Regions from separate parts of the Paenibacillus sp. FSL F4-0087 genome, predicted to be linked through region 2. Evidence: riboswitches for the same ligand, from Rfam matches in the RefSeq annotation. Region 2 holds a riboswitch; the other holds the start of a gene.
The links. Region 2 has a riboswitch for glycine ahead of sdaAB (L-serine ammonia-lyase, iron-sulfur-dependent subunit beta). Riboswitches for the same ligand answer to the same signal wherever they lie in the genome.
Positions count from the first base shown of each region.

Region 1: another riboswitch for glycine. It lies ahead of gcvT (glycine cleavage system aminomethyltransferase GcvT); the one in region 2 lies ahead of sdaAB (L-serine ammonia-lyase, iron-sulfur-dependent subunit beta).

Region 1 covers NZ_JBBODJ010000001.1:4,282,322-4,297,328, forward strand. The annotation lists gene ptsG (glucose-specific PTS transporter subunit IIBC) at 1-690, shown strand, start outside; gene MHB84_RS19740 (HPr family phosphocarrier protein) at 768-1,043, shown strand; gene ptsP (phosphoenolpyruvate--protein phosphotransferase) at 1,036-2,748, shown strand; gene MHB84_RS19750 (AraC family transcriptional regulator) at 3,041-4,612, shown strand; gene MHB84_RS19755 (alpha/beta hydrolase family protein) at 4,757-5,920, shown strand; gene MHB84_RS19760 (ABC transporter substrate-binding protein) at 5,947-6,927, shown strand; gene MHB84_RS19765 (hypothetical protein) at 6,927-7,706, shown strand; gene gcvPB (aminomethyl-transferring glycine dehydrogenase subunit GcvPB) at 7,908-9,347, opposite strand; gene gcvPA (aminomethyl-transferring glycine dehydrogenase subunit GcvPA) at 9,488-10,843, opposite strand; gene gcvT (glycine cleavage system aminomethyltransferase GcvT) at 10,840-11,976, opposite strand; glycine riboswitch at 12,174-12,274, opposite strand; glycine riboswitch at 12,278-12,400, opposite strand; gene gcvH (glycine cleavage system protein GcvH) at 12,748-13,137, shown strand; gene MHB84_RS19790 (PTS mannitol transporter subunit IICB) at 13,709-15,007, shown strand, end outside.
Region 2 covers NZ_JBBODJ010000001.1:2,288,753-2,303,759, forward strand. The annotation lists gene MHB84_RS10650 (ABC transporter permease) at 1-283, opposite strand, end outside; gene MHB84_RS10655 (ABC transporter ATP-binding protein) at 280-1,194, opposite strand; gene MHB84_RS10660 (histidine kinase dimerization/phospho-acceptor domain-containing protein) at 1,290-2,822, opposite strand; gene MHB84_RS10665 (response regulator transcription factor) at 2,819-3,502, opposite strand; gene MHB84_RS10670 (alpha-glycosidase) at 3,720-5,474, shown strand; gene MHB84_RS10675 (PadR family transcriptional regulator) at 5,623-6,135, opposite strand; gene MHB84_RS10680 (YhgE/Pip domain-containing protein) at 6,254-7,471, opposite strand; gene MHB84_RS31380 (hypothetical protein) at 7,815-7,943, opposite strand; gene MHB84_RS10685 (hypothetical protein) at 8,070-8,231, opposite strand; gene MHB84_RS10690 (hypothetical protein) at 8,235-8,375, opposite strand; gene MHB84_RS10695 (hypothetical protein) at 8,486-9,130, opposite strand; gene MHB84_RS10700 (hypothetical protein) at 9,165-10,550, opposite strand; gene sdaAA (L-serine ammonia-lyase, iron-sulfur-dependent, subunit alpha) at 11,407-12,351, opposite strand; gene sdaAB (L-serine ammonia-lyase, iron-sulfur-dependent subunit beta) at 12,341-13,030, opposite strand; glycine riboswitch at 13,142-13,283, opposite strand; glycine riboswitch at 13,288-13,411, opposite strand; gene MHB84_RS10715 (MFS transporter) at 13,748-15,007, opposite strand, start outside.

The DNA of each region.
Region 1 (15,007 bases), 2.0 Mb from region 2:
ATTGAAGTAAATGAGAAATCCAGTGTAAATAAAGATCGTTTGAAACAATTGGGTGCATCTGGCGTACTTGAAGTGGGTAATAATGTACAAGCCATCTTCGGTACACGTTCAGATACGATTAAATCTCAAATGCAGGATATCATTGCAGGACGGACACCGGCACCAGCTCCAGCAGCTGTGGCTAAGCCAGCTCCTGAACAGGAAAAGGCGCAAGGTGAAGAAGGCGAACGTATTATTGCGGAAGACATCGTTATGCCAGTTAACGGCGAATTGATGGATATCACAAACGTTCCTGATCCGGTCTTTGCTGAGAAAATGACAGGCGATGGTTTTGCTGTTCTACCTCATGATGGCAAGATTACTTCTCCTGTATATGGTAAGGTGTTTAACGTATTTCCAAGCAAACATGCCGTGGGCATTATGTCTGATGGAGGCAAGGAAGTACTTGTTCATATAGGTGTCAACACGGTGAAGCTGAAAGGTCAGGGCTTTAACGTGCTCGTGCAGGAAGGCGACCTGGTATCGGCAGGACAGCCGATTATGGAAGTGGATTTGAAGTATGTGAAAGCTAACGCTCCGTCAATCATCTCTCCGGTCATTTTCACCAACCTGCCAGAAGGCTCGACAGTGACGCTTACGAAAAGTGGGTTACTGAAAATTGGCGATCAGCCGATTATTGAGATAAAATAAGAAGTGTTACGACGATGGCAAGCAAGTGTAAATATATGCAATGCCTAAACTAAATTATTGAAAGTGAGATGATTGTAATGCAACAAACATTCAGAATTACAGACGAAGATGGTATCCACGCACGTCCGGCGACAGCCCTGGTTAATACAGCAAACAAATTCAAAGGTGCAGAATCCTTTGCAGAAGCTAACGGTAAAAAAGTAACTTTGAAATCCATCCTGGGTGTGCTTTCCCTGGGTCTGGAACAAGGCGACACCATCAGCATTATCGTTGAAGGCGAAGGAGAAGCTGAAGCTCTTCAAGCTCTGACAGACGTTATGGTTAACGAAGGGCTGGGCGAAATTAATGCTTAATGTTTCTGGGATCGCGGCTTCGGCGGGTATTGCTATCGCCAAGGCGTTTATCTTGGAGCATCCCAACTACTCTGTAGAAAAACGCGAAATCAACGACGTTGACGCAGAGATCGCGAAACTCGACTCAGCTCTGGGCAAGTCCCAGGCTGAGCTTGAGGCGATCAAAGAGCGTACTTTACAAGAGCTTGGCGAGAAAAAAGCTGAGATTTTTGCTTCGCATTTGCTCATTCTAAATGACCCGGAACTGATTGATCCGGTTAAAGCGAAAATTGCAGATGATAAGATTAATGCGGAATTCGCATTGAACGAAACAGCAACGCAATTTATCGAAATGTTCGAAAACATGAAGAGTGCCTACCTGCAGGAACGTGCTGCGGATATGCGTGATGTAACCAAACGTGTGCTAAATCACTTGCTTGGTATCGAATTCATGAGTCCGGCTGAGATCAGTGAAGAAGTGATCGTGCTTGCGGAGGATCTTACGCCATCCGACACGGCTCAACTGAACCGTCAATATGTTAAAGGTTTCGCAACCAATATTGGTGGACGTACTTCTCACTCTGCGATCATGGCTCGTTCGCTTGAAATCCCGGCTGTCGTTGGAACCAAGGACATTCTGGCTCAAGCGAAACAAGGCGACATGATTATCGTTGACGGCTTGGACGGTCATGTGCTGGTTAATCCAACGGATGATGTTATTGCTGAGTATCGTTCCAAACAGGAGCAATACGATGCACAACGTGCCGAGTGGAGAAAACTGCGTGATGAGCCAACGGTAACGGTGGACAACGTTCATGTGGAACTGGCAGCCAACATTGGTACACCGAATGATGTAACGGGTGTTCTGGAAAACGGCGGTGAGGCTGTAGGCCTGTACCGTACCGAGTTCCTTTACATGGGCAGAGACAAGCTTCCTTCCGAAGACATTCAGTATAATGCTTACAAAGCGGTACTGGAAAAAATGGAAGGTAAACCTGTCGTTGTTCGTACACTCGACATCGGTGGAGACAAAGAGCTTCCATACCTGGATCTGCCAAAAGAAATGAATCCATTCCTCGGTTTCCGCGCAGTTCGTCTGTGTCTGGACCGTCTGGACATTTTCCGTACTCAATTGCGTGCATTGTTGCGTGCAAGCGTACATGGTAACCTGCGTGTCATGTTCCCAATGATCGCAACACTTGGTGAATTCCGTGAAGCGAAAGCTGTCTTGCTCGAAGAGAAAGAGAAGCTGGTTGCTGAAGGTATTGCTGTTTCTGACAGCATTCAACTCGGAATCATGGTCGAAATTCCTTCGACTGCAGTTCTAGCGGATCAATTTGCCAAAGAAGTGGATTTCTTCAGTATCGGAACGAACGATCTGATTCAATACACGATGGCTGCTGACCGTATGAACGAACGAGTGGCATATCTTTACCAACCTTACAACCCAGCCATTTTGCGTTTGGTTAAAATGGTTATCGATGCAGCGCATCGTGAAGGCAAATGGGTTGGCATGTGTGGTGAGATGGCCGGAGACGAAACAGCAATTCCATTGCTGCTCGGTCTCGGACTGGATGAGTTCAGCATGAGCGCAACATCTATTCTGCCAGCTCGCAGTCAGATCACTAAGCTGTCCCGTGCAGACATGCAAGAACTTGCTGCCAAAGCACTCGATATGCAAACGGCTGAACAAGTCGTTGAATTGGTTCAAAGCATTCAAGCGTAATGTAATTTTACGGGGTTTCCACCCGATTTTAAGGGTTTCTTTTTCCGATAAAAAAGCTGCAGTCGTGCAGCGATTTTGCCGGTATCTGTTGTTACATCAGATACCGGCTTTTTTTGTTTTGAGCATTTGCATAATCCAAAGAGCTTCTTTCAAACAGCAAGATAGAGAGCGAAAGGCTATTATTCGTCTTTTACATTTTTCCGTTTGTATCTTGGTTGAAAATCATTATCATTAAGGTATTCGAACAAATTCAATCAATGGACATCATGCTGAGGGAGAAAGTAGGGTTACCATGAAGGTCAATGAAAAAAAGGCAGGCAAGATGCTTAAATATAGCAGTATCGATTCGTTTGAAGTGTCCTGGAATGGAGAAATGGTTCATGCTGCGACAGCGGAACACTTCGCTATTCTTTGTACAAGTGGCTCAGGAACTTTAGTATCGAACGAACACATATCCCGATTGAACGAAGGGGAAGTCTATTTGCTGGCTCCTGGACAGAGGTTCAAGCTGGCGGCAGATGAGCAGGCGTTAAAAGGCTGTATGGTCCGTTTCGAAGTATACGAATATGGCGGAGAACAGGAGATGATCGCTACCCATGCTTTCATGGAGGGTTTGTTTTGGTGCAAAGACCCGCAACAACTCGCGCTCTCTTGTGATCGATTGCTTCAACTGGACGTCGCTGGTGACGAGGAACACTTCAATAGACAGGCAGCATTATACGGTCTGATGACTTTACTTGTTGAAGCGGAGGCCAAGCCGGAAAGCGTTGAGTCTACCGCTTCTGCGATTGCCCGTGTTGCCGATTATATGAATGAACATCTGGATCATGATTTAAAACGAGATGAATTGGCCAAGCTTGCAGGCCTGAGTCCAGGGTATTTTTCATGGGCATTTCAACAATATATAGGAAAGACTCCAACGGCCTATCTGGTGGAGGTCAGAATGAAACGGGCCAAGGAGCTCCTTTTGTCAGGCGACGGTGTAAAAGAGACAGCGGTTCGAGTGGGCTATGAAGATGAATTTTATTTTAGCCGCAGATTCAAACAGAAGATGGGGCTTTCGCCTAACGCGTTTGTCAAAAGCCGCAGATATAGTATCGCAAGTGTCTCTGATCCAATCTCGGGCAGTTTACTGGCACTTGGGCTGCTTCCGAAAGCTGCTGCCTTTTATCCAAATCATGAATTATACAACCGAATGACCCGCCTACACTCTTATGAGCTGGGGGAAGGGCAGATCTGGCAAGAAAATGTGGATCAATTGCGTGCGTCGGAGCCGGAGCTTATTTTCTGCACTGACATTCTGGCCGAGAGGGCGCGAAAAGAGCTGGAACAGATTGCGCCGACAGTTGCCATCCCTTGGTTATCCGCAGACTGGCGCGAGCAGCTTCGAATGATTGCAGAAGTCATGGAGCATCGGGCGGAGGCGGAGACGTGGCTGTCTGAATACGATGGCAAGGCGGAAGCTGTCTACCGCAAAGTAAGACGTAACATCGGTGGAGCTACCGTCAACATATGGCGTATCACGGATTCGGAATATCGGATATATGGCAAACGCAATGCTGGCGCGGTCCTTTATGATGATTTTAGATTGGCAGCTACGCATCGTCTCGATGACATCAATGTTTTTGAAGCGGTGACTAAAGAAGCTCTGGAAAAATATGACGCAGATATGCTGATTATCATGGTAGATTCCACACAGCAGGCGGCCCGGGAATGGAAGGCGCTTCAGGCCAGCGAACAGTGGCATCGTTTGACAGCAGTTCGGCATGGACATGTGTACGAGGTGGGGACAGAAAAATTGTTTGAGTATTCAGCATGGTCGCATGATCGGGCGCTGTCCTATTTTATGCGGTTATTTGGCTGACTAAAGTCCAGTTCACTCCGTTTAAATATCCATGTTTAGCGGAAGCAATGAATGATATGATACGTATTGAGAAAGAAAATCATTATCAGTGTAAAGAAGAGGTGATATTCCATTTCTGGAAAGCCGCCTTGGAATCTGGAGCAATTGTTTGAAGTACCTCGATTATACCCGGTTTCAGAAGATCAACATACCGGCGTACATGCCTGCTTCTATGAGGGTGTGTCATATAAAGGTCGGGCTACTCGCATATTTGCCTACTACGGCATTCCGCGTCCGGTCTCTCCTTACGAGGTAGTTCCCGCGGTGATTCTGGTTCACGGTGGTGCGGGAACAGCTTTTAGCAGTTGGTTGAAAGAATGGATGGCACGAGGGTATGCTGCGATAGCCGTGGATCTGGAAGGGCATGTTCCATTCGGGGATGAGGAGCACACCGAACGGATGGAATGGCCTTCACATTCATGGAGTGGCCCCGAGAAACAGGGTGTATTTGCAGATTACGAACAGCCTGTTGAAGATCAATGGATGTATCATGCCGTAGCCGCTGTAATATTGGCTCATTCATTGCTCCGCTCTTTTCAGGGTGTAGACAAGCAGTGTATAGGTATAACAGGAATTTCATGGGGAGGCATCATCACAAGTTTGGTTGCGGGGTTAGACACCAGGCTTTCTTTTGCCATGCCCGTTTATGGCTGTGGGTATCTGCATGAACCGGGTTCCTATTATGGGCTTAGCTTTGCATCGATGCCGGAGGCAGAGGCAGAACGTATTCGTCTATTGTGGGATCCATCCACTTATCTGTCTGAAAGCCGCTTGCCGATGTTATGGCTTAACGGTAGTAATGATACCCATTTTCCGTTGAGCATATTTAATAAGTCTTATGAACAGCATCTGGAGTGCCATCCTAACAACAGCAGACTAAGCCTTCACCCGGGTCTCGGGCATTCTTATAAGGAGGCATGGGCATGCGAGGAGGTCTTCGCTTTTGCGGACAGCATCGTTAAAGTGAAACCTGCGCTTATTGAAATATGTGAGGAGAAGCACGAGGACGGTTGGTTTGTCGTTCGGTATGATTCATGCCTTCCTGTCCTAGAAGCCAATCTTTATTGGTGCGTGGATGATCATAATTGGAGAACCGCAAGATGGGAGTCTATTCCCGCTTCGTTGGATAGGGCGAACTGCAAGGCGTTCATACGTCTTCCCCAGCATGGGAGTTTGTTTTTTATGAATCTAAGAAATGAAAAGGGCTGGATTACAAGCACACGTGTAATGAAAAATGAGAGAATCGCAGAAAACAAAATAAAAGAATAACGAATGACTAAGGGGATTTGTAGAACATGAAACAACGAAATCTACGCTATTTCACTTTAACAGCAGTTTTGCTTGCGGTGTTATTATTAATTGTGGCCTGTGGCAACAAAGAGAAGTCAGGTTCGTCTGAGGCAGAACCGACGAAACAGGAACAAGCGGCATCGGATGAGTCCCAAGATGCCACATTTACATTTAAGGATACAAATGGTGAGCAGACATTACCGCAAAAGCCAGAAAACATTGCTTCTACAGTGACATATTTAACGGATCACCTAATTGCACTTGGCATGACACCAAAAGCTACGGTGAAATCACAGAACGAAGATTTTCCGTTATATTTGAAGCCATTCTTGAGTGATGTGGCTATCATCGGTGATCAAGGTAAGGTCAGTGCAGAGAAAATGCTCTCTCTTGGACCAGATCTGATTGTGACAGATACGAACAGCAAAGAGCAATTCGAGAATTATGCCAAAATTGCTCCAACGGCCATGCTTGAGAATGGATATGTGGCACCAGATTGGCAGACGGCATTTCGAGCTACCGCGGCGGCCTTTGGTCTGAACGAAAAGGCAGAAGAAGTGATAAATACCTATGAAACGCATAAAGCTGAGGCGATCCAGAAGGTTCACGCCAAAGCAGAGGGTAAGACACTGATGGTATTGCGGATAAGAAATGATATTCGGTATTACGGAGACATGGACTACAAGTGGCTTTATGATGATTTCGGTTTCTCCAGACCGGCTGTTTTCCCAGTGACAAGCGCTGAAAGTCGCTATGAAGTGTTGTCTAATGAAAAGCTGCCAGAAATCGATCCGGATTATATTATCCTTATTAATGATAATGAAGAAATCTATAACAATCTGCAGACCTTGGGGATTTGGAAAAACATGAAGGCTGTTAAAAATAATCAGGTATTCCAGGTGGCTTCAGATTCGTGGTTTGGCGGGTATGGACCCAATGCGGCTACTTCCATGCTGGATGACCTGAATCGTTTGTTCGGCGAATGATGAATGACCGGATTTGTGAGGAACTGGGCAAGCACTTTAATCTTGTACAGGAACTGAATGGTGTACCCGTGGCATCGCTATGTGGAGAATCTATTGTTGATCCGGAGGCAATGAGAAGCTTTTTGTCCGCCTATCAACAGTTAATCGAGGGACAGGATCTAGCGGTTGCCGCAGCCTACTTCACCAGTTGGTTCGGTGATGTGGCAGCTGCGCTGCAATATACCTTATCCGTCCATGATGCAGCTCCGAATTTCTCGCTAGCCAATCTGAGTATACATTTGATGAAGGAAACCGGATATACACGAATTGCTTTTCAACTTGAGAAAATGAATGTCATTCTCGCTCCGAAGGATTCGGAGGAAAGAACGGTCTGGCTTGAAGCAGAATTAAGACGTTTTTACAGTCAGACTGCACGTCCCCTTATGGAGTGTTTGTCCAAAGCTTCCGGGTTGCATGTAAGCATGTTGTGGGGGCAGTTGCCAACGGCTCTGCAAAACTACAGGGAGAATATCCATAATACGTATCAAGACGAGGAGGCTCTCTTGCGTCAATTTGCCGCTGATGAACAGGTGGTGCAAAATGGTCTGGAAGCTGATGTTTTTGGTCTGCCCAAGAATCCGCTTCATGTCAGGGTGCGGATGATTGATCATCCGCTGGAGCCTTCGAAGAGACTTGCGATCAAAAATGTCTGTTGCCTGCAATATTTACGACAAGGCCGCTCCTATTGTTATACCTGTCCGCGATTGGGCAAGAAGGAACGGGCCAATTGGAAGCCCTAAACCGGGAAGATAAAATAAAGCTGACAGGTTAATAAGCAATAAGAAAAACAGCCGCGCAGAAAGCAAAATGCGGCTGTTTTTGGCATTTATTACTGATTATCAACGACAGAATATTGTAATGATCGTATCGTGCCAGTCCTGGGACATAACATAGTTCGGATGTCGTTGCAGGTATCAAATACAAGTTTATTAGGTTAGCTTTTAACTGCAAGCACAGTTCAATACAGGTTTACGGGCAGCTGTTGTTTCATCCAGACGGGTAACCGGTGTGCCATAAGGGGCATTGAGTACTAATTCAGGTGTCTCTTCTGCCTCCTTGGCAATGCGAATCATCGTATCGATGAACCCATCAAGTGTTTCTTTACTCTCGGTTTCCGTTGGTTCGATCATGATGCACTCCTCAACGTTCAGCGGGAAGTACACAGTTGGCGGGTGATACCCAAAATCAAGCAATCGTTTGGCAACATCCAGTGTACGTACACCATACTGCTTCAACCCCCGACCAGACATAACGAATTCATGTTTGCAAACGCCTGGATACGGAATCTCGTAGTAAGGTGCGAGACGAGCCATCATGTAGTTGGCGTTGAGCACCGCACATTCAGATACCCGTCGTAAGCCTTCAGGTCCATAAGTACGAATGTAGGCATAGGCGCGGACCAGAATTCCGAAGTTACCATAGTAAGCTTTGACCCGGCCAATGGATTGATCACCTTCGCGATCCAACGCATATATGCCCTCATCATTCTTGATGACCATCGGTTTTGGCAGAAATGGAATCAAGCGGCTCTTCACGCCAACCGGGCCGGCACCAGGTCCACCTCCGCCGTGCGGAGTACTCATCGTTTTATGCAAATTCAGATGCACCACGTCAAAGCCCATATCGCCAGGTCGAGTGATGCCCATAATGGCATTGGAGTTGGCTCCATCGTAGTACAGCAGGCCACCTGCCTGGTGCACAATGGAGGCAATTTCCTGAATGTCTTTTTCAAAGAGTCCGAGTGTGTTCGGGTTGGTCAGCATGAGCGCTGCGGTGTCCGAGCCAACAGCTGCGCGAAGTGCGTCCAGATCCACCAGCCCGTCTGCGCGGGAAGGGATCGTTACCGTTTCGAAACCTGCTACGGTTGCACTTGCCGGGTTGGTCCCGTGAGAAGAGTCCGGTACGATAACTTTTGTGCGCTGTTCACCACGACCTTCGTGGTAGGCACGGATCATCATGAGCCCGGTCCATTCGCCATGTGCACCAGCGGCCGGTTGCAGCGTAACGGCATCCATACCGGTTAGTCCGGCAAGATCATTTTGCAACGTGTAGAGCAGCTCAAGTGCACCTTGAATGCTGAATTCATGCTGATAGGGATGAATTTTGGCGAATCCGTTGTAACGGGCCACATCCTCATTAATCTTCGGGTTATATTTCATCGTACAAGAGCCCAGCGGATAGAATCCGTTATCTACCCCGAAATTACGACGAGACAGGGCAGTGTAATGGCGAATGACGTCAACTTCAAAAACCTCAGGCAATGCTGCTGCTTCCGACCGAAGCATTTCCCGGGGAATCAGGGAATCCACAGCTTGACGGGGAACGTCGCATTCAGGCAAGGAATAAGCGACCCGACCCGGACTGCTGAGTTCAAAAATCAACGATTGCTCCGGTGCTGGAGAGGCAGCTTGAGCAGTAACTGTTGTGTTAGTTTCAGGTTGGCCCGAAGTGGAGATAGAGGTTACCGTTTCCGATTGTCCTTGTGCTGATGTCGTCGTTGTCTTTGTTGTCGTTTCCTGAGTCACAGCGATCCCTCCAATACACGTGCGAATTCGTCAATCTCTTCCTTGCTGCGTCGTTCAGTAACCGCAATCAGCATATGTCCAGCGAGCTCAGGATAATCACGGCCAAGTTCATAGCCGCCAATGAAACCTGCATCGAGCAATTTCAGTTGCAGTGCTTCCACATTTGTTCCTTCAGGCAGTTGAATAACAAACTCATTGAACGTAGGAGCGGTAAACGTAAGAGAGACGCCTGGAATTGCGGTAAACGTGTTAAGGGCATAATGGCTCTTTTGCAAATTCAAATCAGCGACGTCGATCATGCCTTGTTTACCCATAATGGACATATATACAGAGGCGCTCAGCGCGAGTAACGCCTGGTTGGAACAGATGTTGGACGTCGCCTTTTCCCGGCGAATATGCTGTTCCCGTGCTTGCAGCGTGAGTACAAAACCACGCTTGCCGTTGCGGTCCGTTGTCTGGCCTACAATGCGGCCAGGAATTCGGCGCATATGAGCCTGGGATACCGCGAAGTATCCGCATGTTGGGCCGCCGAGTGAAGCGGCGATGCCAAGGGGCTGCGCGTCGCCAACGACGATGTCAGCACCCAGCTTGCCTGGGGCTTCCAGCAGACCCAGCGATAGCGGGTTGGCACTGACCACGAGCAGGCTCTTGTGCGTATGGGCAAGGTCTGCGGCCTGTTTTACATTTTCCACGGCGCCGAAGAAGTTCGGGCTCTGGATCATGACGGCTGCGGTGTCATTGGACACGGCGGCTTGCAGGGCATCCCAGTCTGTTACACCATTTTGATATCCAATCTCAACAATCTCCAGATTGAGGCCGTGAGCATAAGCTTGCAATACCTGACGGGATTCAGGGTGCACGGTGCGTGACACAATCAGTTGTTTGCGGCGGGTTGCCGCTGCGGCCAGATTGCCTGCTTCCGCAAATGCAGTCGCACCATCGTACATACTGGCATTGGCTACAGCCATACCTGTCAACTCACAGATGTAGGATTGAAACTCGAAAATCGCCTGCAATTCTCCTTGGCTGATCTCGGGTTGATAAGGTGTATAGGCGGTATAGAACTCGGAACGGGAGATGACATGATTAATGACGGAAGGTACGTGGTGATCATAAATACCTGCACCCAGGAAACTGGCGTGTGTCTCGAAGTTGGCATTCGCTGCCGCTTGCTTCGACATATGACGTGTCAGTGCATATTCATCGAGTTTGGAGGAAACAGGCAGTTCACCCTGATAGCGAATCTCCTGTGGAATGTCATGGAACAGATCTTCAATCGTTTCCACGCCGATGGTTGCCAACATGGCACTCTGATCCTGCTCGGTCATGGGAATGTAGCGATGCTTGCTCATGCTTGATCAGCTCCTTGAGTAGGTGTCTTTGGCGCACGTGTCCGTTTATGAAAAGGGGTCTTCACGACCTCGGCTTTTAGTTTCTTGCCACGAATCTCAATCTCCAGCGGGGTACCCAGTGCAGCATATTTGCTGTCGATCAAGGCCAGCCCCAGATTACGTTTCAACGTAGGCGACTGAGTCCCTGTGGTCACTTCACCAATCTGCACACCTTCGGCGTAAATGGGATAATGAGGGCGAGGAATGCCGCGCTCCAGTACTTCGATCCCGACTAGCTTGCGGGCAGGTCCATCATTTTTTTGCTGCAACAAGGCTTCATGTCCGATAAACGGTCCTGCATTTAACTTCACAAACATGCCAACGCCAGCCTCCAGCGGTGAGATAGTTGCAGACAATTCCTGTCCATACAGGGGCAGCTTGGCTTCAAAGCGCAGCGTATCCCGAGCACCCAGTCCTGTCGGAACAAGTCCGTGAACTTCTCCCGCTTGCATCAATCCGTTCCAGACCGCAGCGGCTTGTTCCGCAGGAACGTAGAGCTCAAAGCCATCTTCACCCGTATATCCGGTACGGGATAACAGCAATGTAACGCCGCATACCTTCGCATTTGCCACAAAGCGGAAAGGCTCAATCGAAGACACATCCGTGTCTGTCACCGTTCTGAGAATATCTACTGCCAGCGGACCTTGAAGAGCAAGCAGCGCTGTTTGATCCGAATCATTGGTCATCGTTACGCCAGGCATCATGTGCTGTTGCAGCCATGCCCAGTCCTTATCGATGTTGGAGGCGTTAACCACCAGCATATAATGCTGGTCTTTCAGTTTATAAATCAGCAGATCATCAACCACGCCACCATCCGGATAACACATTAACGTATATTGGGCCTGACCGGTAACGAGTGTTGTTACATTATTAGTGGTCATGTGCTGTAAAAAAGCTTCTGCGTGTTCACCTTGTACGGTGAATTCGCCCATGTGGGATACATCAAATAATCCAGCACGTTCTCGCACCGCTTCATGCTCTTTCTGAATTCCGCTGAATTGTACCGGGAGCTCCCAGCCACCAAAATCAATGCATCGTACGCCTTCATATTGCTGATAGAGTGGAAAGAGTGGGGTTCTAAGCAAATCGGACATCCAATCACCTCGTCATGGGCCGTCAACCGGCCGAGTGTATAACCATGGATCAATGAATCTGGCATCATATTTTTTTATAAAAGTAAGGTAAGGACGCGATAGGCAGCGCCGCTCTATAACCTGTTTTCGTTTTTTTGGGAAAAAGGAAAAGGACAGGCCAAAGAATCGGCATGCCAGAAGCACGCTGTATTCTTAGGCTCTGTCCTTGGTACCTGAGAGTTACCCCGCCGCATGATGCAGCAGGTTTCCCCTTGGGTGATCATAACGCCCACACAGGGCGATTAGATGCTCTCCAGAGTTGCGTCCCGTAAAAGTCCTTTTGCCTGAGAGATTCACCTCCGCTTGTCGGTGGTTTACTCCTTCGGCGTTACCGCATGTACACCCTGATTCGGGTGTCAAGGGTAATCTCTCCCTTTACATTCATCCGCGGGTATTGCATAGACCAATTAAACACATTTACTACTCTCATTAAAGCCTGAATCGACTATTGATGTCAAGAACGATATCATAGAAATGAATAAAAAAACCGAATGATATTTTTAATTTGTTCCATAACGTTCGTCTATTTATAAAGAGTGCGCTTACTTTTCTAATATTCACCATTATATGTAGGGAGAGTGCATTTGAGTTACAGGTATATAAGGAAGAAAAACAAATAAATTGTGAGGTATCTTGACATTTGAATCGAAAATATCATACGCTATGTTCTGGGAAAAAGGTTAAGGTCAAAGAAACGCATGCACTCATTAATGAAAAGCGAGGCGGATATCGATGAGCGAATTGAAAAGTGATTTCCTGTACAGTGAAGAGCACGAATGGGTGCAGACCGTAGGGGAGGATACCGTACGTATTGGTATTACCGAGTTCGCGCAGCATCAGCTGGGTGACATTGTGTTTGTGGAATTGCCTGACCTGGAATCGGATGTAAAAGCGGAAGACGGCATTGGAACGATTGAATCCGTCAAAACCGTTTCGGATTTGTTTTCTCCTGTCAGTGGAACGATTATTGCTGTGAATGATGCATTGCAGGATTCCCCGGAGCTGGTTAACAACTCTCCATATGAGGAAGGCTGGATGATCGAGATTCGTGTTGAGGGCGATCTGACAGCAGCACTTTCCACGTTGATGAACGCGGATGCGTATCGTAAACATACGGAATAATATTAAGGTACAATTCTCCGATTGGATAGAGAGTTTTAGCTTGATGCAAAAGTTCTTTTAAGGTAATAAAATGAATCGATGATTATAGATCCGAATGGTGATATTGCTTATTCGGAGAATACTTAGGCGCAATTGCCTCATCTGAAACTGGATGAGGTCATTGCGCTTTTTCGTTGTTACTCGATGAATTAGACTAATTAGATGAAATAAATATCAATTTAACATGTTTCATCATCATTTCTAAATGAGGTAGGAACAGCTCATTTAAATAGAATAAATTTACAATTTCATTTGTCATTAAAATGGGGCAATTCGTGGGTATGATACATGAAAGGAATAACAGGTTTCGATCAATATACGGGTTTAAATATGGAACAATCCTTTAAATTTAAATCTTGTCATCAACGTTCATGACGGAAGTAGGTTTTCATTTCGTTGTAGAAGATACCGTTTTCATTTACGATATGGTTGTAAATTAAGATTTATTGCAGATTTGTACCTTCGTTCGTCTGGATCATCGTTGTCAAAATTCAGTGGAATCAAGGTTTAATATGTTGAGGAGGTTTTCAGTATGAGTTCAGTGGACGCAAAGTCCGAAACAAGCGGAGGAATACGGGTTGGCGTTCAGAAGTTTGGACGTTTCCTAAGTGGTATGGTTATGCCGAACATGGGTGCTTTTATCGCCTGGGGTCTGATTACGGCATTGTTCATTCCAAAAGGATGGTTCCCTAACGCAGATTTTGCATTATTGGTTGATCCAATGATCAAATATTTGCTGCCTTTGCTTATCGGTTACACAGGCGGTACCATGGTACACGGCCAACGTGGTGGTGTAGTCGGTGCGATCATGACCATCGGGGTTATTGTCGGCAGTGATATTCCAATGTTTCTTGGCGCCATGATAGCCGGACCGTTGGGAGCCTGGGTCATTAAGAAGTTTGACAAGGCTGTCGATGGCAAAATCAAATCAGGGTTTGAGATGCTGGTTAACAACTTCTCCGCTGGTATTATTGGTGGGATTTTGGCCCTTCTAGCCCTTAAAGGCATCGGGCCTTTCGTTGAAGCGATTAGCAAGGTGTTATCAGCTGGGGTAGAAGCTTTGATGAATGCTGGTCTTCTCCCGCTGGTCAATCTGATCATTGAGCCAGGAAAAGTATTATTCCTGAACAATGCGATCAACCATGGTATTCTGACACCAATTGCTACGGATCAAGCAAGAGAATTGGGTCAATCCGTATTATTCATGCTCGAATCCAATCCAGGACCTGGACTTGGTATTTTGCTGGCATACTGTTTCTTCGGTCGCGGATCAGCCAAATCTTCCGCTCCAGGTGCTGTAATCATCCATTTCTTTGGCGGGATTCACGAGATTTATTTCCCTTACATTCTGATGAGACCGATACTGATTCTGGCTGCGATGGCTGGTGGTGTAGCGGGTACATTGACCTTTATGCTAACCGGAGCTGGTTTGGTATCAGCACCGTCACCGGGAAGTATCATTGCCTACTCGTTGTTAACACCTAAGGGTGGATACCTTGGCATGTTTGCAGGGGTAGCTGTAGCTGCGATCATCTCGTTCCTCGTAGCATCCATACTGCTCAAAACGGGTAAACAGAAGAACGATGAAGAAGATCTGGACAGTGCGTCCAACCGTATGAAAGATATGAAAAATCAGGGCAAAACGGGCAACCTCACCGTTGATAAAGACAATCGTGAAGCTGACCGTGCAGCCGATATTGCTTCTTCGGCAGTAAAAACGGATATCAATAAAATTGTATTCTCCTGTGATGCAGGTATGGGTTCGAGTGCCATGGGTGCCTCGATTCTCCGGAAGAAAATGAAGGCAGCCGGTGTGGATGTCGCTGTAACC
Region 2 (15,007 bases):
TCGCCAGCAGCTGCTTCCACGAACCCTGTTCATGCTCCACATTTGCGATCATTGAGCTGAGAATCGTCGCCCCCAGCATCAAGGCAAGCGGTACAAAAACAACCACATTATCCAGCAAACTCTCCCACAGATGACCCCCATACTGTTCTTTCAGATAGTCCAAACGAAGCCCGAAATTCAAAGCTTGCATCGCTGTTAGTCCAATGGGTGCCAGGAAAACGAGAAACCAGATACCTTTGCCACGAATTTTGAGCCAATCGGACGATAACGCACGGCCCGTCATACCGTTGCCCCCTCACCGATGACTCGCATGAACAAGTCTTCTAGAGATTGACGGTGCTCTTCCACACGATAGACCGCGTGATCCTGCTCAACCAATCGGCGAACTAGCAATGCAATCGCGCTATTATCCATATACGGGAACGTGAGCGCGGCTCCTTCACGTTGACCGAACTGTCCCTGCTCTCTTGCCAGCTTCATCGCCTCTTCCGGCTCGGAAACCGTCAGTCGAATGGAGCTGCCCGTCTGGCTATGCAGATTGGCGATCGTATCCTGAAGGACCATTTTCCCCTCACGAATAATGCCAACCCGGCTTGCCATCTGTTCCACTTCACTCAGCAAATGGCTCGACACCAGTACGGTGATACCGTGTTCCAGCGGCATGCGTTTGATTAATTCCCGGATCTCCTGGATGCCTGCTGGATCAAGACCGTTCGTCGGCTCGTCCAAAATCAGCAGCTCCGGCTGACCCAACAAGGCACTTGCAATCCCCAGACGCTGTTTCATCCCAAGCGAGTAACCTTTTACGGAACGTTTGGCATCCCGGGTCAGATCCACGACGGAAAGCACTTCGGCAATCCTCGATTTGGGTACATTTAATATCCGGCGCAAGGTTTCCAGATTCTCCACCGCGTTCAGATGTCCATAGTATGATGGATATTCAACCAACGAACCTACACGTCGCAGAATGTCCATGCGATCCTTGCGGATATCCTTGTCGAATACACGGATAACACCTTTGGTTGGCTTGATTAAGCCAAGAAGCATACGAATAGTTGTTGTTTTGCCAGCGCCGTTGGGACCAAGGAAGCCATAAATATCTCCCTTTTTAATATGCAGATCAAGTTCACGGACCGCCGCACGGTCCCGGTATGTTTTCCATAAGTTAGCGGTTTGAATAATGTTGTCAGTCACTGTTTAATCACCTCGGATATCATCGTAACCTTCCAAGGTTAAAGCTGAAGTCGGCTGAAGTTTAAGTTTAGTTTAAAAAAAGGTTAGGGCCTTGGTTATCCAACACCCACACCGCTATAGAGGCAAACCCGCAGTCCGTTCTCGGAACTGTCCATCCTCTTCCGCAGACCCATCTCACGAATCAGTAGATCCACGATAGATAACCCCAGACCTGTTCCCTTGGTATCCGAATCTTCCTGCAATCCTGGTCCCCTATCCTGAATAACAAGAGCCTTCTCCCCATGAATCTGTTCTGTCGATATGCCAATATATTTTCCACTCGCTGCATGACGGATGACATTCTGGAACAGGTTATCGAGAACACGACGCAATCCCTGTTCATCCACCTGCCAAATCAATGGTTCATCCGGCAGATCAATATCAATCTCAAACTGCTCTTTCTCCCACACAGGATACCAGGCCGCTGCCGTTTCTCTGACAATTCGCAGGACGTCCTTCTGTTCCAGCTTCAATGTATATTTTCCGCTGGTGAGCAGGTTGTACGACAACATGTTATCGATCAGTCCGCTCAAGTCATCCATCTTGGCTTCCATACGACGCAATGAAGTATCCGCAGCCGTGCTTAGGGGTTCTTTGTGAAGGGAATGCATATGTCCACGAATGACAGTCAACGGCGTACGCAAATCATGCGATAAGCCTGCGACAAGACGTTTGCGAAGCTGCTCTTCCTCCCGCTCCCGATGACGACTATCTGTCAACTGATGCACCATTTCGTTGAACGATTCCTCCAGATGTCCAATCTCGTCCGATCTGCGAATCTCCACAGGAAGTGGAATGCCTTCCTTGCCCGGCGTGATCATCGCCGTCTGGAGACGGATGAGCCGCTTGCGAATTCGCGCAAAGAACAGGATCGACATGATAATAAATAAAAGGAAAATGATCATCATTAATCCACCCAAATACAAAAGTTCCATAGGCCAGTTGTTCTGCGGTTTTTGCAAAAGATACCTCGGAACCTCAATCACCATAAAGCCTTGTCCCTTATTTTCGCTATCTCCCCCTACAAAAGAAACCACCGTTAGCGGATCACGATAGGACGCTTCCTTCATAAATTCCAGGGTAGTGTTTGAATTCCATATCGCTGGAATCTGGGTCTCTGTTCTCTGATGATTCAACGTCCACTTCAATGTTGTCATTGTTGTTCCATCCACGGTGGTTTCAGACACATCAACATCCTCTCCAGCGAGAATAAATGCTGTTTCACCGTTTTGGTCCACACGGTACATCGAAGATTTGGGATATTTACGGTGCAGCTGTTCCATACGTTGTTTGATTTTTTCAGATGTCGCCCCATCCAGCTTCTCGGATTCCCGGGTCCACAGGTTGCTAATTTTCGTGCTATCGCCATAAGGTGCCGTATTTTCTTTATTTGTATTGTTCACCACCACCACATAGATGATGGATGTAATGGGGAGAACGACCGGTACAAACAAAACCGCTGCCAAGATCAAGAGGATATACCGGGACATCAGGGTCCGTCCAAAACGCATTTTCCGTTTGCCTGTAAGGCTACGTTTCACTACCGTATTCCTATCGGATGGATCGCGCATCGTCGCTTTTTTGCTCATGGCTTCTTCACACGATACCCAACACCGCGAACGGTTTGAATGATAGTTGGGTTCGCCGGATCACGCTCCAGCTTCTCGCGCAGATGCCGAATATGTACCATTAATGTCTTGTCCCCATCCAGATAAGGCTCGTTCCAAACGGCTTCGTAGATCTGTTCCTTGGTTCGAATCATGCCCATATGCCTGAGCAGGTAGGCGAAGATATGAAACTGTTTGCCTGATAAAATAATTTCTTCCCTCGTCTCCTCATTCACGATCCGGTGATCCTTCTCGTAAATGGACAAGTGGTCCAGTTTTATCACAGTATCGGCCGAGATTGCAGTTCCTGCTTTTCGAAGCTGGACTTCAATCCGTGCGGCGAGTTCATCGGGATGGAATGGCTTGGTTACATAATCATCGGCAAAATCAAGCCCATGCAGCTTATCGTCAATGGACGTTCTGGCCGAAAGCATGACAATGGGTACTTCAGGATGTTCCTTTTTGAGTCGCTGTCCTACCGTAAATCCATCCAGCCCCGGCAGCATGATATCCAGAATAACCAACGAACAACCCCCGGCAGCCTCAGCCGCACCTTCACCACTTCCGAGCCATACCACTTCATATCCGCGCTCCTCCAAGTCGGCCCTAACCCATGTAGCAATTTCCGTATCGTCTTCAATGTATAACAGTTTCGTTTTCATGCGCGCATTCGTTTCCTTTCTGCACCCTTTGGGTTAATTATATATTTGAAACATAATGAAGTATCTTGTTTATATAAAATGTACGAATGATAATCACACGGCCATTGATATCCTTTTATTTTAAATTATACCTTAATCATCCGCTTCGCATAATTCTGCATCGAATGTTGCGACTTGCTCACATAATACATGTGTATACGACGGGAGGAAATTCATTATGCTGCTGGAAGCCATCTTTCATCAACCGAAACGGAACTGGGCCTACGCCTACGATAAGGATACCATTCGTCTGCGTTTGCGTGCCAAAAAGAATGATCTCACCGAGGTATATGCCCTGACTGGCGACAAATACGCCTGGGATCGCACCAAAGAGCTGGTTCCTTTAACCAAATATACATCCGATTCCATGTTCGATTATTATGAGGGGCAAGTAAAACCACCGTATCATCGGCTGAAGTATTCCTTCCTGCTGAAAAACGGCACAGAACAGATCTGGATGACCGAGACGGATTTCCAAACGCATGAACCCGACGATCCTGGTCACATGTTCCAGTTTCCATATATCCACCCCGGAGCTGTATTTACACCGCCTGCATGGGTGAAGGATGCGATCTTCTATCAGATCTTCCCTGAACGATTCGCAAATGGCAACCCTGACCTCAATCCAGAACATGTGGAACCCTGGGGTGGTGAGCCAACCCCGTTTAACTTCTTCGGAGGTGATCTGCAGGGCGTCATCGACCATCTGGATTACCTTGAAGAGTTAGGCATTAATGCCATTTATTTTACACCGATCTTCGAGGCAACAACCAATCACAAATACGATACCGAAGATTATCTGCGAGTAGATCGTCATTTTGGTGATGCAGATACGGTTAAACGGCTTGTTGAGCTGTGCCATGCACGCGGAATCCGGGTGCTATTGGATGCGGTGTTCAATCATTCTGGTAAGACCTTTGCGCCGTTTGTCGATGTGCAGAAGAACGGGGAGAAGTCCAAATATAAGGACTGGTTCCATGTGCATGAATTCCCGCTGGACGTGAAGGATGGCATTCCTACGTATGAAACCTTTGGATTCGAAGCTCATATGCCGAAGCTGAACACGGAAAATCCGGAGGTGAAGGCGTATTTGCTGGAGGTGGCCGTATACTGGATCAAGGAAGTGGGTACCGACGGCTGGCGGCTGGATGTCGCGGATGAAGTGGATAATGCGTTCTGGCGTGACTTCCGCCGTGTAGTGAAGGCTGCGAATCCGGATGCCTATATCTTGGGTGAGGTATGGAATGAGTCCTCCTCCTGGCTGCAAGGTGATCAGTTCGATGCCTCGATGAACTATCCATTTACGGAAGCCGTAAATCGTTTTTTTGTAAAAGATGCCATGCACGCCGAACAGTTTGCGAACTCGATCGGTCGACAACTGTCCCGCTATCCGTTGCAAGCCAGCGAAGTGGCGTTCAATCTGCTGGACAGCCACGATACACCACGGCTACTCACCTTATGTGAGGGCGACCAGCGGAAGATGAAACTGGCTGCGCTGTTCCAATTCACTTATATGGGTACTCCGTGCATCTATTACGGAGACGAGATTGGGCTGGACGGAGAGCATGATCCCGGTTGTCGGAAATGTATGGAGTGGGATGAGACGAAGCAGGATCGCGAGCTGTTCACCTTTTATCAAAAGCTAATTGCACTTCGCCATGCCCATCCTGCCCTGCGTGCAGAAGGCAGCATTCGATTCCTGCAGGCCCGTGAAGGCGGAAGCCAGCTTGTGATGGAACGGCAGGATGATGAGGAGCGCATTCTGATCCTCTTCAATCGTTCGGAAGAAACAGCTATCGTCGAGCTCGAAGCGGGTGCCGGGGAATGGACGGAGTTATTTGGCAAGAATTATCGTACAGCCAAGGAAGAGGGAATCCTCGCCGTTGAGCTGCCCGCATATGGATATGTTGTACTAAGTACAGATATCACGTAGCTTCTTAATTTTATTGTGTCCTTACAATTCCAACGCATTGAAAGCAACGCCGAATAAGCGCTCACAGACCTGTTACTGATCTGTAGAGCGCTTTTCTGCGTTATGGATGGATCGTCAATTGATTTAATGACACGGATACTATAGAAAGCTACTGAGGGGCGGCCAGCTGTTCCTTGAGCAATCGGATGGTAGCCTCATATTGCACAAGCCCCACTTGCATACACAAACGCTGTGCAGGTGAGATCTGTTCGCCAAATTGCCTCATCTGCCGCTGCAGCTCGGCATACAGCAATTCTTTACGATTCAGCTCCGACCGGACCCACCCTACGACAGTATCTTCATCCGCCAGCTCTCCGAAATACAGACGCATCAGAAAATCAGAACGGAACACCTCTGCTTCCAAGGGACTCATCAAATAGGTATTGAACTCCGCAGACCCTTCCGGGGTTAAGGTATACACATTTTTGTCAGGTTTCCCTTCCTGTCTAACGGATTCTTTGGTCAATAACCCCGACTTTTCCATCTTCGCAAGTGTGGGATAAATGGTGCCAAAGCTGGCATCGAAGAAAAATGAAAAATATTGTTCAAAGTACTGCTTGATCTCATATCCGGAACATGGCTGATTGTGCAGTATTCCGAGGATGACATGCTGCGTGTTCATCGGTGTACCGCTCCTTTCCAATTGCTCTTAACGTATCACATCCTCCCTTATACGTTCAACATCATCAGACGTTCACGGATTGGCTAATCCGGCAAAAGGATGCTTATCTTTATCCATGTTATCCACGATCAGGTGAAGGCAGGTTTCCAGTCAGAGGGACAGGTGTCGCAGCAGACTTGGACTCCAAAGGTATGCCGGATTGTGCAGGACCTGAGCGTTTGATCCACGTGCACACCGCTCCCAGAACCAACGTCGCCGCTCCAATCACTACGAGAAGCAGAACATCATGACTAATCCCATCTCCGCCAAGCACCAGATTCATCATGCCCTCCACCGCGTAGGTTGCCGGCAGATAATGACCGATCTGTTGATAGAAGTCAGGCATGACATCGCGCGGAATGGTTGCTCCTGATGACAACATCAGCAGAGGCAACAAGGCACTGTTTAACCATGCTCCAGCATTTCCAAGCAGCAGCAAGCTCAATTGCGCCACGAATAGAAAAGATAAAGTAATCAACAACTGAAATAGCCAAAATATCCACCAGCCATCTGCTGATGATACACCCATAACATGCATCATCCCTGCTCCAACGAGCGATACGATAAATGCAGCACCAACATTGATGATATTGCGCGCCCAAAAGCGTTCCCATTTTCCTGCCCTGCTACTGAGTTCACCAGAAACCTTTTGCAGATTCATGCCAAGCAGCATTGCACCTGTAAACGTAGCTGTCACAATCAACATTGGCACCCTGGAAAAAGCAAAATTGTTAACTGGATTCAGCCGTTCCACTTCTGCCTCCACCCGGGAAGATAACCCCACTGCCATCGTATTCGCCTGATCGGCAGCCATACCTGATTGATTTAGCACTCCCCGAATGCTGTTTTGCTGTACTTCACGGTTCAACGTCGCTGTGACTTGTGCGGATACGGTTTGCATCACACTTTTTACGGTAGCCACATTGGATTCATTCATCACATACTTTACAGCTACCGGACTCGACAAGTCTCCCGCCTGCTGCATGAAACCGGATGGAATCTCGATAATCATGTATACATCCCGATCCGTCAACATCTGTCTGGCTTCTTCCATAGTTGCCGAAGGCTTGATCGCGAAATGAAGGCCCTCTGCAAGAGACTTTGCCACAGGATCAGCCGCAATCCCATCTTCATTAACGATGGTCACTGCAAGCTGGTTCATCCGTGCATTGACCTGATCATACCCACTAAGCCAAATGGTATTAAAAAAAACCTGGAACAGTACGGCTGTAATTAACCCGACCACTGTAGCTCCATTTTTCAAAAACAGAAGACTCGTTTGAAAAACACTTTTCATGTTATCCATCTCCTTAAGTTGTATAACTTATTCTCGGTCATATATATCGTATTGATATATAACAATAAATAATATATCTAATCGATATATAAACGTCAATAGCTTTTTATTTTTCTTTGTAGGAACAGCAAAAAACCAGCTAATACTTGTCAGCAATTCAGGTTGATAAATTCTCTTTTCTTGTTACACTTTTTCCGACCAACACGAATAACCTCCATTGCCGTGGAGGTTATAGTTAAATATGGTTTATGTTTGGTAGGGCTGCTCCTTTGGCAAGATGATCAAAATGTAATGAACAGCTTGTTTTCTCATTACATATTGTACAGCCAAGTACAGAGAACGTCTAAGCCTCTTCTAGCCCCGTTTCGTTGTTCGTGTGCTTATCGCTGTAAACACTAGAAGTCCTAAGGTCAAGGCCTGCAAACGCCACGAGTTGTTGCTTCGCATCGCTAAACTGCTTCACATCACCCATTTCAGCTACAATCGCTGTCGCCAGTTTCGCTCCAATTCCCGGATGCTTTTCATAAGTCCGGCTTCGTCCAAGTCTACCGCAATGTCCTTCATTTGCTTTTCCAACTAGTTTAGTTGCCGAGCATCGTCAGCAATAACGTGACCACACCAAGCAACGCATGGCTTTAAGTCTTGCTACTCCCCAGTCATCCAGCACTTCCTCCAGTTTTCCGACTTTTTCAATCTCCCATTGCTTGGAATCTCTCTCTGAACAACTGGCCAGTACCGTTAATGACCTTACCAAAAACACGTTCTAAAATACCTCTTCATACCCCGGAAACACTTGCCCTAGTGGGTCTTTACTGCTCAGCTTCTCCTGCACATAGATGCCTGTTACAGGTTCATACCCCCAAGCAACGATGTTCTCCCGGCTCCCCCATCGAAAAATGACCAAAAAAAAAGGCCAACCAGTACTCACTGGCTAACCTGATAATAGCGAATTTGAATCGTTCGCAACTACATCAACTCATTAATTTAGTATTCAATTGATTACTGAAAATTCATTTATTTTATCTCTCTTCTCTTAAGCCAAAATTCCTCGATGTTTTCAATTTTATTTTCTTCAAGAAAAATATGAGTATCTTTTTCAAAGTCAACAAGTAATTTAATCCATGAATCATCGGCGATACTAGTTATCTGTCTACTAGAAATTGTACCACTCCATTTTGAATTCAAATCTAGTGCCTTCTCAATTATAACTTTCGAGTTAGGATCAAGAAAATCTTCCTTACCTGCATCTTGTAGATCCTTAAAATAAAGTGTAAGTTTCAGGGCATTTTGTGGTGTGTCCACGTATTGAAACCCTTCCTTCATCTTCCCAAGATGAACAGCTAAGGCAGAGTAATCTCCAACGATCCTCCTTATTTCATCGTTATTTCCCATAAGATAGTTAGCTTGACTTTTTGAGACTTTTCCTGAGCGCAGAATCTCCCCATATACATTGTCATTTGATGATATTGCACTCCGCAGCTCCGAAATGTCAGCTATAAGCTTACTTGTAAGTGCTGATTTATATATTTCTTTAGTATGGTATTGCGATATACAAAGGATAAGCAGTGCTATTATTAAACAAACAAAAACTATTCTACCATAATTTTTTTTTAGCATATTTGAGCCCTCTATCTCTTTAGGTAGTTTGAGTAAAGACAAGCGGCGACATCAGTCGCCGCTCGCTTCAGGGGGGTTATTTGGAGACACTATATTGGAACGAGACTTCCTTTTGATTCGAATCTAGTAAAGCACTTGCATAATAAACATCCCATTTAATTTTTAAAAGTCCGTTTGCTGTAGCCGATGTTCCAGAGCTACTCTCGTATTGAACAACAGTTTGAAGATCTAGATGATGCCCAGTATTAGTCCCGTTTACATCTGTATACTTGAACAATTCATTACTGCCTGAATTAGCACTTTCAACTACTGTAGGTGATGTACTAAGCTTAATGTTTGAGCTGCCTAGCGTTATAGTTTTACTTGTACCGGCATCAATGATTGCATCTACCCATCCCTTGATATCGCTAATTGAAGGTGCTACAGGTAAAGCTGTTGACCATGCTTTTTCTGCAATTTTCATTGCTAAACTAGATCCATTGCTTGCTCCAGAAAGTTTACCATCAATATAAGCGGTTATTATGGTAGACTTAGCTCCAACCCCCGTACTTAATTTCACATTACGATATTTAAACGGGCTGTCAACACTTCTATTGGTTGTTCCATTCACAGTCACATGCTCCGCAATTTTAAAGCTGTTTGTCCATGTAGATTGATTTTTTACATCCAAAGCTTTCCATGAGCCATAAGGTAAGGAATAGGCTTGAATATAATCGCTACCAATATAGAAAGATTTATAATAGGTTGTACTATGTGTCCAATCCGAAAAACTCCCAACTGCTTTTAGGCCAATAGAAGATACACCAAGTTCAGCTTTAATTTTTTCATCCGTCGGAATTTCTTTTTGTTCATATGGGGTAATTACACCAGTAAACCAAAAAAAGTCCTTATTTGTATCAATCTCTTCAATATTATTAACAGAAATATATTCTAAATCATCAGGGAGAGGGATCTCAAATAGTAGGATATTTTCCTGATGATCTATTAAATACGCTTTCAAATGAGGTTTGTTTTGAAGAGACTGATCTACGATCATCTTATCTTTAAATGTGTCATTATAAACATCAAACAATTTAATGTCAAAATTACCGTTACTATCTTTAAGGTCACCGACAACACTGTTAATAGAATCTTGTTGCTTATAGCTGTTGTAAAGTTCACCAGTAGCATCAAGTGCTTTAGTTTGGTTATTGTAATTTACTGTCGCAGAAAGTGATAATTCGCTTCCAGTAAGCTTAATACTTTGGATTTGAATGCTCGCATCTCCTCCAACAATTGGGATATCATCTGTATGGCTCGTTGGTTTACCATAAAGATCGTTGAATGTGTTAATTGGCAAGAATACCCCTTTAGACACATCAATGTTTTCTATTTCACTTTGTTGGGCAAGGGCTGGTACAGATAAACTAAAAGCAAGAACAGAAGTAAGAAGAAAATTTGCAGCCAACTTGATACTTTTCATAAAAAATCCTCCTTTTTTTGTATGTTTCAACATAATAATACCATAGCAACAAATGGAATTATATAAAAATTTTTATAACTCAACTTTCACATATCCGATCACATCAAACCTATATTGGGTAAGCCAGAGTCCATTCGTTTAGTTATAAAAAATAAACGTTTTGTTCTTTTTGTTTTCGCTTGAGATATGTCGAGAAATAAACTCATCAATTGCTAAAGGGCCGGTTCGGGAGCCAAGATCATTAACCCCATCGCAAAAAGATAGAAGAGTCAATCGAGCATCCGGGCATCTCTGGATTCACCTCGTTTGTACTTCGCCGCCAATCACAGGAAGACCTCAATCCACGAGCTGACGAAGCAGTGGGGATTAAGTATACATTTTTACTCATCTCGCATTGCTCAGCCAAGTACAGAGAACGTCCGAGCCTCTTCGAGCCTCGTTTTGTATTCGTGCGCTTGTCGCTGTATACTTTCCTGAACTAAAGGTCATGGCCTGCAAATGCCACGAGTTGTTTCGCATCGCTAAACTTCTTAATTTCAGCTACACACGGCGCTTGTTTTACAGGTCGAAACCCTTCCAACTCAAAAATGATCTTTTGGAGGTCGCGTGAGAACAGCCTCTTGTAACGAGGTCCCCCCAAGCGGCCACGTTCTCCTGGCTCCCCATCGTAAAACGACCACAAAAAAAGGCCAACCAGTAATTACAGGCTAACCTAATAAGCAAAAAAGCCGATACGCTTCTTCAGCAGGAAGAATTCGTACCGGCTTTTTTATCATGATGGGAGCAGATGACCATTCATGAACCAGGCTCCACGAGTTAAATTCATTTCAAGCTCGTTCATGTTCGTGCATAGTTGTTATGCCTTGGCTTCTGGCTCATTTTCAGCAGGAGACTCAGCTTCAGTCTCAGGCTCCGCACGCTTCGCCTTTGGTTTAGCAAGCTTCTCCATCATTTTCCGTCCTGTCGGTGTTTGGGCAAGCCCACCTTGGGCCGTTTCACGGTGCCTGCTCGGCATCGCACTGCCCACTTCCAGCATGACATCAATGACTTCGTCAGAAGGAATGGCACTTCGTACCCCGGCCAGCGCCATGTCGGCCGCAGCCAGCGCAGTTACGGCACCCAGTCCGTTACGGACGATGCAAGGGATTTCCACGAGGCCTGCGACAGGATCGCAGATGAGCCCTAGTGTATTTTTTAACGCGAGGCCAACTGCATGAACCACTTGCTCCGGCGTCCCTCCACGCAGCTCCACCATGGCTCCAGCGGCCATACCGATCGCAGAACCCACTTCAGCCTGACAGCCACCCTCGGCACCTGAGATAAATGAGTTGTTGGCAATGACATAACCGATCGCTCCCGCACAGAACAGACCGTTCACCAGATGCTCGTCACTCCAGCCAAAACGCTCCTGTGAGCTGATAAATACACCCGGAATGATGCCGCAGGAGCCAGCTGTCGGTGTGGCTACAATCCGGCCCATCGAGGCATTCACTTCCGATACACAAAGGGCATACGCCATGGCCAGTGCAGAGGCATCTCCAGAACAAGTCTCGCCTTTACGAATGTACTCAGCCATTTTTTTGCCGTCTCCGCCAGTCAAGCCGCTGCGTGATGTTGTATCTTCTGTTAGCCCTTTGTGTACAGCTTCCTTCATCACCTGATAGTAATCCGACATCTGCCGCACAACATCCACTTCCGGGATATTCGTCTCCTGAACCTGCTCTTCGATCATCAGCTCGGCAATGGTCTTGGACTCTGCTGTACAGATGGTATTCAGTTCATGTAGATGTTTAAACCGCATCAGGCTCGACCCCTCTCTTCAAATCAATCACGCGAATGTCCAGCATATGATCCAGCGACCGCAGACGGTTCAACATCTCAGGATTCGGCACACCATCCATCTCCATCGCTGTCAGTGCTTCACCATCCCGGGCTTTCCGATCCACTTGCATGTACCCGATGTTCACCCCGGACGAACTGATGGTGGAGGTTACCGAAGCGAGCACCCCTGCTTTGTCCGAATGGCGAAGTACAAGTGTGGGGAACTCTCCGCTGATCTGTACACGAAAATCATTCAATGCATGCACCGATACACTACCACCGCCGATGGAAGCACCGATTAGTGAACATTGGCGGTCTCCGTGCCATAGTTCAATCTTGACCGTATTCGGATGAGGAGCAGGCAGGCCGCTTGTGAAAAACTCTACCTCCATACCCGCTTCCTCTGCATATTGTTCTGCATCCGGTATACGTGGATCATCAGTCACATAATCAAGCAGGCCACCGATCAACGCAAGATCCGTACCATGCCCCTGATACGTATCAGCAAACGAGCCGTATAGAGTTAATCGAGCGCGTTCAGGCGTGCATCCCAGCCACTGACGGGCAATTCGCCCCAATCTTGCCGCTCCAGCCGTATGTGAACTTGATGGACCTGTCATGGACGGACCAATAATTGAAAAAACGTCTTTAAAACGCATCGCAAACCCTCCATTTATAATCGTCATTTTCATCCAGACGTACACCCATAATGTTCCTTTATTACTGAATGATGACATCAAAAAAGGACAGAAGAAGGCCCTAGGCCCTCTCTCTGTCCTCGATACCTGAGAGTTTCATGATAAGCAGCGCGGCGAATCGATGCATCCCTGTATTTACAGGTGACGTCACCCTGCACACCGTGCTGCTTGACCATATACCCCTTGGGTGGCGCAGTTCGCGCACTCTCCAGAGTTGCGTCCAACGATGGTACATTTACCTGAGAGATTAACCGCTGCGCCGGGTGCGTAGCAGCTTGCTCCTTCGGTGCCCGACAGCTGCCATTTTACTCGACATGCCCAGGTCTCTCCCGCTCGCTATCATTCGCTGTATGGAACCATTCTGATTTTGTACCAGAACGATAATTGAAGTTTTTAATACTTTCTCATTAAGATTAATCGACCGGAAGATCAGTGTCAACAAACTTAACGATTTCTTTGCGAATAATTGCTTTTTCCATTTTATACACAAGATAAACGAACAAACTGTAAACTTTCATCACATGAATGTGTTAATGCGTTTCATCTCGAAAGCGTATACATTTTTCATTTTCTATTAGCCAATATCTGTGTTTAATACTATTTATGTTATGTTCTACTGAACGGTTCGGGTATTCAGGCAACCATTATTCTGTACTAGAATTGCCGTATTTCTGCCTGTCACCCCACCATCGCCTTGGACTTCGCCGGTTCATCGTAATACCTGCTTCGGGAAGGAAACATGCTCGTCACCCACAATCCCAACGCAGCTAACAGCATGACCCCAGATACAACTGTATATACCATACGAAGCGACAACTGCTCTGCTATTACCCCTGCAATCAAAATGGAAGCCACCTGCAACACACTTAACACAAGTCCAAGTACACTGCTCATTCGCCCCATCAGATCGACAGGAATATTATTTTGATAAAAGGTAACCAGGCCGGTACTCGCCAGTGCGGAGCACAGACCGAGCAGAATAAAGGCAACAGCCGCCAGTTCAAACGAGAATGAACGGGCGAACAGGAAATAACCAAGCGCAACCAGAAGTACACCGCCACCCATCATGTGACGGACCGGCAAATGTTTGGCGAACATCCAAACCAGCATGGAACCTGCCAAATAACCGATGCCGGTGATACTCATTAATGCTCCGTACTGCGATTCAGGCAGGTTCATCACCTGACGGATAAACACCACTTCCTGAGCATCCAGCGACATGCCGACCACCAGAATAATCTGGAACAGGGCATATATACCGACCACGTAGCCCGACTTTCGGCTGAAGCTCAGTACAGCTCTCCAATCCTGGGCAATCATCCGAGGGGTCAGCCTGCTTCCCGTCCCTATATTCTGTTCTCCAATGCCCAGTTTGGGAAGAAACATTAGAATCAACGCAGAAGCAGCAAAGGAAACCGCATTGGCATAAATGGCTGCTGCCGGAGATAAATATAACAGCATCACTCCTGCAACTGCCGGGCCGGTAATAAATGCCCCTGAGCTGATCAAAGCTTGTAGGGAATTAAAGCGCTTGCGCCGTTCAGCAGGTACCAGCCGGGTAATGTATACCTGAGAGGAAGGGACAAATATAGATGAGGACATGCTGATCAGAAACATCACCGCGTACATCATCCATAGACTGGACATCAGTGGCAGCATCGCCACCAGCAACGCCCGTAGCATATCGGCACCAATCATCAACTGCCGCTGATCATAACGATCAATCAGGCTACCTGACCAAAACTTAGTGCACACCGAAGCAATCGGCGAGATAATCCACAACCCTGCGACTGCCGCTGGAGACTGTGTCATATTCAATACCATCAGGTTAATCGCCACAATATATATGAAATCACCCAGATTGGATATGCCCACTCCGCTAAGTAGCAATCCGGCATGCTTCCAGCCACCAGACTGCCCCTTCGATGCAACTCTCTT